Regions from separate parts of the Aquitalea magnusonii genome, predicted to be linked through region 3. Evidence: predicted binding sites of a transcription regulator. Region 3 holds the regulator's gene; each other region holds the start of a gene.
The links. The regulator FNR, encoded in region 3, switches genes on or off when oxygen is low (the NO sensors DNR and NnrR bind a similar motif). The targets are predictions, from matches to a motif close to TTGATNNNNATCAA.
Positions count from the first base shown of each region.

Region 1: the regulator FNR is predicted to act here: its motif matches at 1,582-1,595, upstream of DLM_RS01910 (M61 family metallopeptidase).
Region 2: the regulator FNR is predicted to act here: its motif matches at 1,786-1,799, upstream of DLM_RS13960 (nitrite reductase).
Region 4: the regulator FNR is predicted to act here: its motif matches at 1,443-1,456, upstream of DLM_RS02450 (FeoA family protein).

Region 1 is NZ_AP018823.1:379,328-382,253, reverse strand. It holds gene DLM_RS01910 (M61 family metallopeptidase) at 1-1,507, opposite strand, end outside; gene ccoN (cytochrome-c oxidase, cbb3-type subunit I) at 1,962-2,926, shown strand, end outside.
Region 2 is NZ_AP018823.1:2,924,136-2,927,061, forward strand. It holds gene DLM_RS13960 (nitrite reductase) at 1-1,716, opposite strand, end outside; gene DLM_RS13965 (DUF3079 domain-containing protein) at 1,905-2,120, opposite strand; gene DLM_RS13970 (nitric oxide reductase activation protein NorD) at 2,291-2,926, opposite strand, start outside.
Region 3 is NZ_AP018823.1:3,468,057-3,470,982, forward strand. It holds gene hemN (oxygen-independent coproporphyrinogen III oxidase) at 1-891, opposite strand, end outside; gene fnr (fumarate/nitrate reduction transcriptional regulator Fnr) at 1,004-1,750, shown strand; gene DLM_RS16505 (flavodoxin family protein) at 1,878-2,336, opposite strand; gene DLM_RS16510 (DUF1853 family protein) at 2,333-2,926, opposite strand, start outside.
Region 4 is NZ_AP018823.1:497,301-500,226, forward strand. It holds gene DLM_RS22905 (hypothetical protein) at 1-138, shown strand, start outside; gene DLM_RS02440 (hypothetical protein) at 107-415, shown strand; gene dcd (dCTP deaminase) at 758-1,327, opposite strand; gene DLM_RS02450 (FeoA family protein) at 1,548-1,778, shown strand; gene feoB (ferrous iron transport protein B) at 1,775-2,926, shown strand, end outside.

The DNA of each region.
Region 1 (2,926 bases), 1.8 Mb from region 3:
CAGCCGTTTTCACGCCCAGGCTGGCACGCGGCTTACGACCGGCAGCAGGCTGACCAATGCCACCAGCATCGCCGGCATGATCCGCGTAGTCCCAGCACATGTCTACCCCCTGCGTGGCCAACAGGGCTGGCAAGGGCAAGTCTGCGGTAGAGCGCAGGGCATGGTCAAAGAAGTCCTGCAGTGACAGCCCGCTCACTTGCTGGGCAATGCGCTCCCATTCATCTTCAGCCAGACCCTGGCCATCCGCCAGCCACTTTTGCCACAAGGCACGCATGACATCATCCAGCGACGTTTTGCCAGCACTGGCTTGACGCAGGGTCAGATCCAGCGCCAGTGCGGCCAGCGCTCCCTTGGTGTAATAGCTGACAATGCTGTTGGGACTGTTTTCATCCTGGCGGTAGTATTTGGTCCAGGCATCAAAGCTGGACTCTTCCAGCGTCTGCTTGAGACGACCGGCACCGCGCTGCACGCCACTGATGGTTTGTGCCAGCAAGCCCAGATAACGCTGTTGGTCTATCAGGCCACAGCGCAGCAGGGTCAAGTCGTCGTAATAGGAAGTGATGCCCTCAAACGCCCACAGCAACCGGGTATACGCCTCTTGTGACAGATCATAAGGACTGAAGGCCGCCGGCTTGATGCGCTTGACGTTCCAGCTATGGAAATACTCATGGCTGATCAAACCAAGCAGCTTCAGATAACCATCGCTGATGGCCGACTCGCCTTGCGCTGGCAAATCGTCACGGTTGGCCACCAGCGCAGTTGAGGCACGATGCTCCAGCCCACCGTAAATGTCCTTGCCCACATAGAGCATGAACACATAGCGCTCGAATGGCGCAGGGGTGCCAAACAGTTTGATTTGGTATTCGCAGATTTTCTTGGTATCGCGCACCAGGCGCTTGAGGTCGCCACGGAAACGGCCAGACACCACAAACTGATGCGGCACGCCGCAGGCTTTGAAACTGAGCGACTGGAAGTCTCCCAGCTCAACCGGGTGGTCCAGCAATTCGTCGTAACTCTCGGCACGGTAATGACCAAAGCCACTCTTCTTCACATCCCGCGCTGGCAGTGCCGTGGCAACCTTCCACTCGGCAAAATGCTTGCCCTTGGGTGCCAGTATCTGCACATCACAAGGTGCCGACTCGTAGCCATCCACGGCCAGAAACACGCTGCTGGCATTAAAGAAACCACGCGTTTCATCCAGATAAGCCCCACGCACCGACAAATCATATGCATAAACCTGATACACCAGGGTCAGGCTGCCACTCACCGGCTCTGCCTGCCAGGTGTGCTTGTCCAGTTTGCAGATCTGCACTTCCTTGCCAGCACAACTGGCCTGAATGCTGATGATGTGGCGGGAGAACTCCCGAATCAGGTAGCTGCCGGGAATCCAGGCCGGCAAGGTAAAGACTTGGCCTTTCCGGGCTGGCTTGGTTACCTTGAGCGTAATTTCAAAACAATGGCTAGCCGGAGAGCACGGACGAATGGAATAGAGGACGGGCGCGGTCATGATATGCCTGCAAAAAGGGCGAAAACAGCAGATTCTAGCACCGGGTCCACAGCACGGGGGCTGCCGATGACGATTTGACCTAAGTCAAGGGCTTGGACAGGCATGACAATATAATCCCCAGTAAGCGGCATCAGGCTAAGCGCCTGTTGCCTGCTCGCTTGAAATCAAGAAAATGGTGGACGTAAAAATCCCGCAGGCATACTAATCAACTGGCCCGTCATGGGTATTTGCTTTAGAATGCCTTGCTGAATAAATGGGGAAAAAGTGTGTGCCAAGCAGCGCTTTGTCAGGGGTTTTGGCAGATTGTTGTCAGCACGGGTCAAACACTTTGCTAGTCTGAAAAGTCAGCTTCCCCTGCGGCTTTCCTGCCACCTACAGTTTGGGGCAGTGGGCAGGAAATCAAGTCGCCATGGTTTGTCACGTTCTAAGTTAGCAACCTTGGAGAAAACCCTAAATGGAAACGCAATCCACTTATAACTATAAGGTGGTGCGCCAGTTTGCCATCATGACCGTAGTATGGGGCATTGTAGGCATGCTGGTGGGCGTCATCATTGCGGCCCAATTGGTGTGGCCGGAGCTCAATTTTGGGCCCTGGTTCCACTTTGGCCGCTTGCGCCCGCTGCACACCAACGCCGTAATTTTCGCCTTTGGCGGTTGCGGCCTGTTTGCAACTTCCTACTACGTCGTGCAGCGCACCTGTAACGTACGACTGATCTCGGACAAACTGGCCGCCTTTACCTTCTGGGCCTGGCAGCTGATCATTGTCCTTGCTGCCATCACCCTGCCGCTGGGTTACACCTTCGGCAAGGAGTATGCCGAACTGGAATGGCCGATCAAGCTGATGATCGCCGTGACCTGGGTGGTGTATGCCATCGTATTCTTCGGCACCATCGCCATTCGCAAGGTTAAACACATCTATGTAGCCAACTGGTTCTACGGTGCGTTCATCCTGGCAGTTGCCCTGCTGCACATCGTCAACAGCGCCTTTGTACCGGTTTCCCTGACCAAGTCCTACTCCGTGTACGCCGGTGCCGTGGATGCCATGGTGCAATGGTGGTATGGCCACAATGCCGTAGGCTTCTTCCTGACCGCCGCCTTCCTGGGCATGATGTACTACTTCGTGCCGAAGCAAGCTGGCCGTCCGGTTTACTCCTATCGCCTGTCCGTGGTTCACTTCTGGGCGCTGATCTTCACCTATATGTGGGCTGGTCCTCACCACCTGCACTACACTGCCCTGCCTGACTGGACCCAGTCGCTGGGTATGGTGTTCTCCCTGGTACTGCTGGCTCCGAGCTGGGGTGGCATGATCAACGGCATCATGACCCTGTCCGGCGCATGGCACAAACTGCGTACCGACCCGGTACTGAAGTTCCTGGTGGTTTCCCTGTCCTTCTACGGTATGTCCACCTTCGAAGGCCC
Region 2 (2,926 bases), 540 kb from region 3:
ATGCTGGGTGTTGAATACATTGAACTTGCCGGTGGGAGTGATCAGGCGCGGGTCCTTGATCACGGCTTTGAGCTTGCGGGTTTTGTCGTCCACCACCACGATGGCAGACTGCTTGTCCTTGCCGCTCCATACCGAGAACCACACCTCGCTGCCGTCCTTGTTGTACTCCGGCTGCAGCACGCGCTTGGCACCATCGCCCAGGCCAGACCATTCGCCGATCGGCAGGGTGACAAAGCCCTTGTCCAGGTGATTGATGTCAAACACGGCAGCGCTCTGGCTGACGGCTGCATCCGGGTTCAGCGCGGTATCCACCCACAGATTGTGCGATTTGGGGTGGGTCTTGATGAACAGCGAACCACCGCCCTGCCCCTTGAGCACGCGCACCACCTTCCAGGCCTGGGCCTTGTGCTTGTCCGGGTCGGTGCCGATCAGGCTGATGCTGTCGTCGCCCAAGTGGCCTGTGGCCCATACCGGGCCGTATTGCGGGTCGACAAAGTTGGCACCACGGCCCGGATGCGGGGTCTTGCCCACATCCACCAGCGCGGCCAGCTTGTCCAGCTTGGTATCCACCACCGCCACCTTGTTGGAGGCATTGGCAGCCACCATGAAGTAACGGCCGGTGGTGTCGAAACCGCCGTCATGCAGGAACTTGGCGGCGTCGATGGTGGTGGTTTTCAGATTGGCCAGGTCGGAATAATTCACCATCATGATCTTGCCGGTTTCCTTGGCATTGATGACGAATTCCGGCTTGTAGTGGCTGGCCACAATCGAGGCCACACGCGGCTCGGGGTGGTATTCGTTATCCACCGTCATGCCACGGGTACCGACAATCTTCAGCGGCTTGAGGCTGTTGCCATCCATGATCACGTACTGTGGCGGCCAGTAGGCACCGGCTACCGCCAGCTTGTCTTCAAAGCCCTTGAACTTGGAGGTTTCCACCGAACGGGCTTCCAGGCCGATGCGGATTTCCGCCACCGTGTCCGGCTTGGCCATCCACAGGTCAATCAGGTTGATCTTGCCGTCGCGGCCAATCACGTACAGGTAGCGGCCAGACTGCGACAGGCGCGAAATATGCACGGCGTAGCCGGTTTTCAGCACGCTGACAATCTGCTTGCTATTGCCGTCTATCAGCGCAATCTGGCCGGCATCGCGCAGGGTGACGGAGAACAGATTGGCCACATCCAGATTGTTTTCTTTATGCGTTGGCCGCTTTTCCGGCGGAATCAGCACCTTCCAGGTACCCAGCATGTCCTTCATGCCGAATTCCGGCGGGGTGGGCGGTTCCTGTTGCACATAGCGTGCCATCAGGTCCACCTGGGCATCACTCAGCTCGCCGGAAGTCCCCCAGTTGGGCATGCCGGCTGGCGAGCCGTACTTGATGAAAGTCTTGAGGTATTCGGTGCCCCGCCCCAGCGTGATGTCCGGTGTCAGCGGCTTGCCGGTGGCGCCCTTGCGCAACACGCCGTGACAGCCGGCGCAACGCTCGAAGTAAATCTGCTTGGCGTGGCTGAACTCCGCCTCGGTCATCGGCGGGGCCTTGGGGTTGATGTTCTGATGCATGGGCTCGGAAACCAGCGGCGAGGCGGCTCCCTGGTATTTGGCTTCCGGGGCGGAAGTCGAGGTGGCGGCAGTATCCGCCCAGGCCTGCAACACGGAAAAAGGCAGGGCCGCCAGCAACACACTTCTTGGCAGCCAGGACAAGCGCGGGGTCTTCATGGTTAGGGCTCCAGCGTGACAGTAATGCTTGGTTGCCGGCATCTTCATCCCGCGGGCATATCCCCCTCCTTGATTCGAATCAACGGTTTAACCATGGGATTAAAGGGGTCGAAAACAAGCAGCAAGTCGTGCTGTCAGATGCCTACGGCTGCTGCCTGGCTGGCAGCCGGAACACCCGAAAACAGGGTTCAGCCCTTCTCCGGCAGCGTCAGCGATTTTTGTTCCGGCTCCACCTCCAGCCCCCAGTCGCCGTATTCATACCAGTCCTCGCCCAGTACTTCCGCCGGGTGCTGGGTACGGCCGGAGCCATTGCCGCATTGCAGGGAGTCGGCCGGGCAGTATTTGTCGCAGCCCCAGCAGATGCGCTCCGGGTGCGCCGGGTGCAGGGGAAATTTCCGGGCCATCAGGTGTTCCTTTCCAGTGTCTGAATCTGCCGAGCAGCAGCCTGCCATTGTCCGGGCATGGGCTGGCTGGCGACTTGCCGCATATCAAAAAAAACCCGGCACAAGGCCGGGTGAAGAAGGTGATTACACCTTGGAGTCGGGTTAAGCCGGACCGCCTGCGGTAAGGCAGCTCAGGCAGTCAGCTGGGCATACAGCCGGGTGAGCACGCTGGGCAGCATCTGTGCCTGTTGCACCACCACATAGCCACGGTGGCCAAACAGATGGGGCAGATAATCCCCTGCTTCACGGTCCACTGTCAGGCAGAAGGGCAGCAGGCCGTCGCGGCGGGCTTCCAGAATGGCCTGGCGGGTGTCCTCTATGCCGTGGCGGCCTTCGTAGTGGTCCAGGTCGTTGGGCTTGCCATCGGAGATGATCAGCAGCAGGCGCCGTGCGGCCGGCTGTTGCAGCAGGATGCGGCTGCTCTGGCGGATGGCCGCGCCCATGCGGGTGTAATAGCCGGGGCGGATGGCCAGAATGCGGCCGCGGGTGCTGTCGTCATAGCGTTCGGCAAAGTCTTTCAGTACCTGAAAGCGTACTTCCTGACGACGGATGGAGGAAAAGCCGTACAGGCCAAAACTGTCGCCAGCAGCGGACAAGGCCTCGGCAAACAACAGCAGGCTGTCGCGGATGACGTCGATCACCCGGCCAGCCTCGTCCCCTACCCAGCTTTCGGTGGAGAGCGACAGGTCGGCCAGGGTCAGGCAGGCCAGGCTGCGCTCGCCCGGTGGCCAGGCCTGGTACAGGCCGGGTTCGGACTGGGCCACGCC
Region 3 (2,926 bases):
GCCAATGAATACATAACCGGCATCCGCCAGGCTCTTTACTGCATCCTGCAGGATGTCCAGCTTGGTGCTGGCAGCAGGCAGGTCAGCCTCGTTGATGCGCCGTTGCGGCATGAACACCGTGGGCAAATGGGCATAGTTGTACAGCGCCAGACGGTCCGGAGCGATGGCAATCACCTTGTCCAGCGTGCGTTTGAGCGACTCGCGCGTTTGCAGAGGCAGGCCGTAGATCAGATCCACGCTGACCGACTTGAAGCCGGCTTCGCGTGCAGCCTCAATCACCTCCAGCGTTTCCGCCTCGCTTTGCACGCGGTTGACTGCCTGCTGCACCTGCGGATCGAAGTCCTGAATACCCACGCTCATGCGGTTGAAGCCCAAACGCGCCAGATGATGCACGGTTTCACGACCCACCTTGCGCGGGTCGATCTCGATGGAATATTCTCCCTCCGGCAAAAAATCGAAGTGCGTTCGCAGCATGCTCATCAGCCGGTCAAGCTGCGCATCGGACAGGAAGGTCGGCGTGCCGCCGCCAAAGTGCAGCTGGATGATTTTTTCCCGGCAACCAAGTGCAGCGGCAACCAGCTTGATCTCTTTTTCCAGATAGTCGAGATAACGGTCGGCGCGGCTTTTGTCCTTGGTGATGATTTTGTTACAGCCGCAGTAGTAACATACCGTGTTGCAGAACGGTATGTGAACGTACAATGATATTGCGTTCTGATGCATGCCCAGATGGCGCTGCATCAGCCAGCTTTTATAGTCCTTCTCGCCAAACACCGGGGTAAACCGGTCTGCGGTCGGGTAAGAAGTGTATCTTGGGCCAGAGCCATCAAGACGTTCGATCAATGCTCGGTCGAACTCACAGTGGGTAGGCGAAAACGGATGGGTGGTGTGCATGTCGTCGGGTATTGATAGTCAAACGTCAGGTGGACTGGTAAATTTGCGGAAAACGTGCGAATTCCGCTTTGACAAGGGTCAAGCTTCTTTACAGGGTTGTACAAAACACTCGATGTCAGACCAAAACCAACACACTCTGCATGCACTGAAGGTGTCCTGCTCCAACTGCAGCTTGCGCGAACTCTGCCTGCCCATCGGGCTGAACCGCGACGAGATGACCCAACTGGACGCAGTGATCCGTCAGAGCCGCCGCCTCAAGCGCGGTGAGTACCTGTTCCGCAGCGGCGAGACCTTCAAGTCCCTGTTTGCCGTGCGTACCGGTTTCTTCAAGACCAGCGTCGCCAGCCAGGATGGTCGCGAGCAGGTCACGGGCTTCCTGATGTCCGGCGAACTGATGGGCCTGGACGGCATTTCTTCCAATGTCCACGGTTGCGATGCCATCGCACTGGAAGACAGCGAAGTGTGCGAACTGCCCTTCAACCGCATGGAAAGCCTGGGGCGCGACATTCCCAGCCTGCAGCATCACTTTTTCCGGCTGATGAGCCGCGAGATCGTGCGTGACCAAAACGTCATGCTGCTGTTGGGCAATATGAAAGCGGAAGAACGTCTGGCCGCCTTCCTGCTGAATCTGTCGCAGCGCCTGTCCACCCGCGGCTTTGCCGCCAACGATTTCATCCTGCGCATGAGCCGTGAGGAAATCGGCAGCTTCCTCGGCCTGAAACTGGAAACCGTCAGCCGCACGCTGTCCAAGTTCCAGCAGCAAGGCTGGCTGAGCGTGGACCACAAGCACATCCAGCTGATCAAGGCCGATGCACTGAAAGACCTGATCTCCGGTTGCACCCACGCCAACGGCGTATAAGCCGGCAGCACGCTAGCAAACCATCCGGGCGGTGGGCGCCAAGGCGCCTTACCGCCCTTCTTGCATCTTCTGCCCATCCGGGCAGGCGCGCCATTCTCCGCAAGCACTAACTCTTCCGGGCAGGGTATTACCAGCGCCCGATCAGCATGCCGGCCACCAGTTGCTCGGCCCGTTCGGCCACTTCGGCCAGCTGCGCGGCCGCGGGCTCGCCGCGTACCACCACGGCGGGCAGCACTTCGTGCCAGCCATAGCCAGCGATGATGCGCCGCATGGATTGCAATGCGCCCAGACCATCGTTTCCCGCCGACACCAGCAGCAGGCAGGCCAGCCCCTCGGTGCGGCCCTGCGCCGGGTAGAAGGTGCGGTCAAAGAAATCTTTCAGCTTGCCCGCCATATAGCCAAAATTCTCCGGCGTTGCCAGCACGATGCCGTCTGTTGCCAGCAAATCATCCAGCGTGGCCTGCTCGGCGGGCAGGCAGTTGAACTGCAGGTCATCGGCCAGCCCCGCTACGCTGGCACGCACCGCCGCCACCAGTTGCAAGGTGCGACCGGTCTGGCTGGCATACAACAGAAGCAAGCGCTTCATGTGGCCGGACTCCCTTGCAAGCTGGCCATCAATGCTTGCAGGCGCGTTGCTTCGGGCCAGCCGGGCGGCACCACGAAGCCGCGCGCCACTTCCTCCCAGTAGCCATCGCCCAGCGGCAGCAGTTCGGCCACCAGTTGCGGCACTACGGCCTGATGCAATTCCTGGCGCAGGCTGTGCTGTTCGCGCACTTCGGCTTCGGCCACACGGGCCGGTGCCAGCCAGCTCAAGCGTGACAGCCACAACCAGCGCGATGCCGGGCTGGTTGCGGGCCAAGGCTGCAAAAGCGGGCTGATCCAGCCTTGCAGCTGATCCGCTGCCAATGGCGGGACGAGGCGTGTCGGTCGGGAATAGAAAAACCAGCCGGCCAGCCGGGCCTGGCTGGCACAGCCAATAAAGTCGGGCGGCAGGACGCGCCGGGCCAGGGGGTGGCGGGACAGCTGCAACTGCGCCTGCAATTTACCCGCCTTCAGCAGCCAGGCATCGCGCAGACTGGGGCCTACCAGACTGTCCGGCCCCTCGCCCAGTTGCAGATAGAATTTGCTGGCGGTTTCCACGTGCAGCGGTTCGCCATCCAGCCGGATCAGGAAATC
Region 4 (2,926 bases), 1.9 Mb from region 3:
GTCAAGCACGGATTGTTTTTTGTTTCAAGTCAATTACTTGGTGGAGATGTCTTTGGTTCTGAACCGCTCGGGTCTAGCGTTAAAGTGACAGCGAAAGGAGATGGCGATGGGACTGGCTCTGAAGGGCTTGCTGGGTGAGCTGGAAAGCTGCCGTAGCAAGGGTGTACCAACGGATGCGGTGACACGGGTCGAGGTTGTCCGCACGCTGGAGATTCCACTGGATTTGCATGCCTGCCGTGAGTTGCGGGTTCTGGCGCATGTTTTCAGTGGTGATCAGGCTGAATTGGCTGCAGTGGTATTGCGTGCTGCGCTCATGGATATGCAAGAGCATCTGGATGATGATCTGGATAGTCTTGCCACCACGGCCAGGCAACTGATGAATGATCCATGTCAGCAAGCCAGCGAGATCATTTGAACAGATGACGGGGGCGGGGAAGGAGAGGGCAGGGTCAGCAGCGCTGGCCCTGTTTTCTTATGTGTGGAGAGGATTTATTTCTTTGTCTTGTCTTTATTTAAATAAAAACACATAAGCATAAAGTATGCGTAAAAAAAGGGGCGTTACGGCAAGGGGGAACCGCGACGCCCCAAGAGAAACTGTTCGATTGGCAGGTTGACAGCTAGAGATGACCATTACCCACAGTTCATCCTAGAACAGTAAGGCGGATTTACGAGCGGGATTTGAATGCCGTATGCATGAAAAAGGACAGCGCGGGCTGTCCTTGTCGTAAGTGCTTGCCATGTAAGGCAGTGATGGTGATCAGGGGCGTGGCAGGGTAACGCCGATTTGCCCCATGTATTTGCCGGCACGGTCGGCATAGGATACATCGCACACTTCGTCCGATTCAAAGAACAGTACCTGTGCCACCCCTTCGTTGGCATAAATCTTGGCCGGCAGCGGGGTGGTATTGGAAAACTCCAGTGTGACGTAGCCTTCCCATTCCGGTTCAAAAGGCGTGACGTTCACGATGATGCCGCAGCGTGCATAGGTGGATTTCCCCAGGCAGACGGTTAACACCGAGCGCGGGATACGGAAGTACTCAACGGTGCGGGCAAGCGCAAAACTGTTGGGCGGGATGATGCAGTAACCCTTGCCGGATACTTCGACGAAGGAGTCGGGATCGAAATTCTTGGGATCAACAATGGTGCTGTTGATATTGGTAAACACCTTGAATTCATCAGCGCAACGAATATCGTAGCCGTAGCTGGAAGTACCGAAGGAGATGACCTTCTCACCGTTCACGTTTTTGATCTGATTATGCTCAAACGGCTCGATCATGTTGTGATCCTGTGCCATACGGCGGATCCACTTGTCGGATTTGATGCTCATGGTCGGGGGTCCGTCAGGAAAATAGGTAATGGGCCAGATTCTAAACGGTATGCTGCGGCAGAGCCACCGTTGCAGCGGCTTTCAGGCCGGAGGCCCGAGTGTTGGCCGCGTCTGGTTGATATCGCTCAAGACATCTCCTGATGGTTGCGGGGCAGACCTTACCGTGAGTAGGGAATAGTGCGTACAATAATGCAAATTATTCGCGTTATTGGTGTCAAGCATGGTGTCTCTGGACAAGTTTCCTGCGGGGTGCAAAGGGGTGGTGGACAGTCTTGATCTGTCCGATGAGGCCTTTCGCCGGGTGGCGGCCTTTGGGCTGATTCCTGGCAGTCAGTTCAGTCTTTCCCGTCGTGCGCCATTTGGCGGTCCGCTGGTGCTGGAAGTGGGGTCCACCCGCTTTCTGCTGCGCCGCAGCCTGGCAAAATGCATTCAGGTACGGGTGGCTGCATGAAGCGATTTGCACTGATCGGTTTACCCAATACCGGTAAGTCCACCGTGTTCAATCGTCTGACCGGTATGTCGCAGCGGGTGGGCAACTGGCCCGGTCTGACGGTTGATCTCACGAGCGCACGTCTGGTGCTGGGCGGCAATATGGTGGAGCTGGTGGATCTGCCTGGTGTGAACGATCTGACTGGGTATACCGACGACGAAGCCGTGGTGCGGGATGTGTTGATGAGTACCGCCTTTGATGCGGCGGTACTGGTGCTTAATGCGGCCCAACTGGATCGCCAGCTACCGCTGGCGCTCCAGGTGCTGGCCAGTGGTCTGCCGGCGGTGCTGGTCCTGAACATGGCGGATGAAGCGCGTCTGCTGGGCGTGCAACTGGATGTGGATGCCTTGCGGCAGCGCCTGGGCATTCCGGTGCTGCTGGTTTCGGCCAAGCGCATGGAAGGCTGGCCTGGGCTAATGGAGGCGCTGAACCGTCAGGCGGCGGCTAAGCACGCAGCTTGCCACGCGGCACTGGACATGGTGCCGGAAACGCGTGAGGCCATTGCGCTGGCACATGCCCGGCTGGCCGGCGCATGGTCGCTGCCACCGGTATTGCCGCCGGGCATCACCGAGAAGGTGGATGCCTGGCTGATGCATCCCTGGTTTGGTTTGCCTCTGTTTTTTGCCTTCATGGCCATGTTGTTCAACCTGACTTACCAGATTGGCACCCCGTTGCAGGATGTGGTGAGTGCTGGGCTGGACTGGTTCAAGGAGGCTGCGCTCGCACCCTGGACCAGCGCCTTGCCAGCCATCGTGCAAAGCCTGTTGCTCGATGGCATCTGGCAAGGGGTATCCACGGTGATAACCTTTGCCCCCATCCTGTTTGTGTTTTTCATCCTGATGGCCATGGTGGAGGATAGTGGCTATCTGGCCAGGGCGGCCTACCTGACGGATGCCTTCATGGCCCGCCTGGGGCTGGATGGCCGTGGTTTTGTCATGCAACTGATGGGTTTTGGCTGCAATGTACCGGCCATTTTGGGAAGCAGAGTGATGCGGGAGCGCAAGCAACGTCTGCTGACCATGCTGATCATTCCCTTCTCCTTATGCTCGGCCCGTTTGCAGGTAGTGGTGTTTTTTGCCGGCATCCTGTTCCGGCCTCAGCAGGCTCCC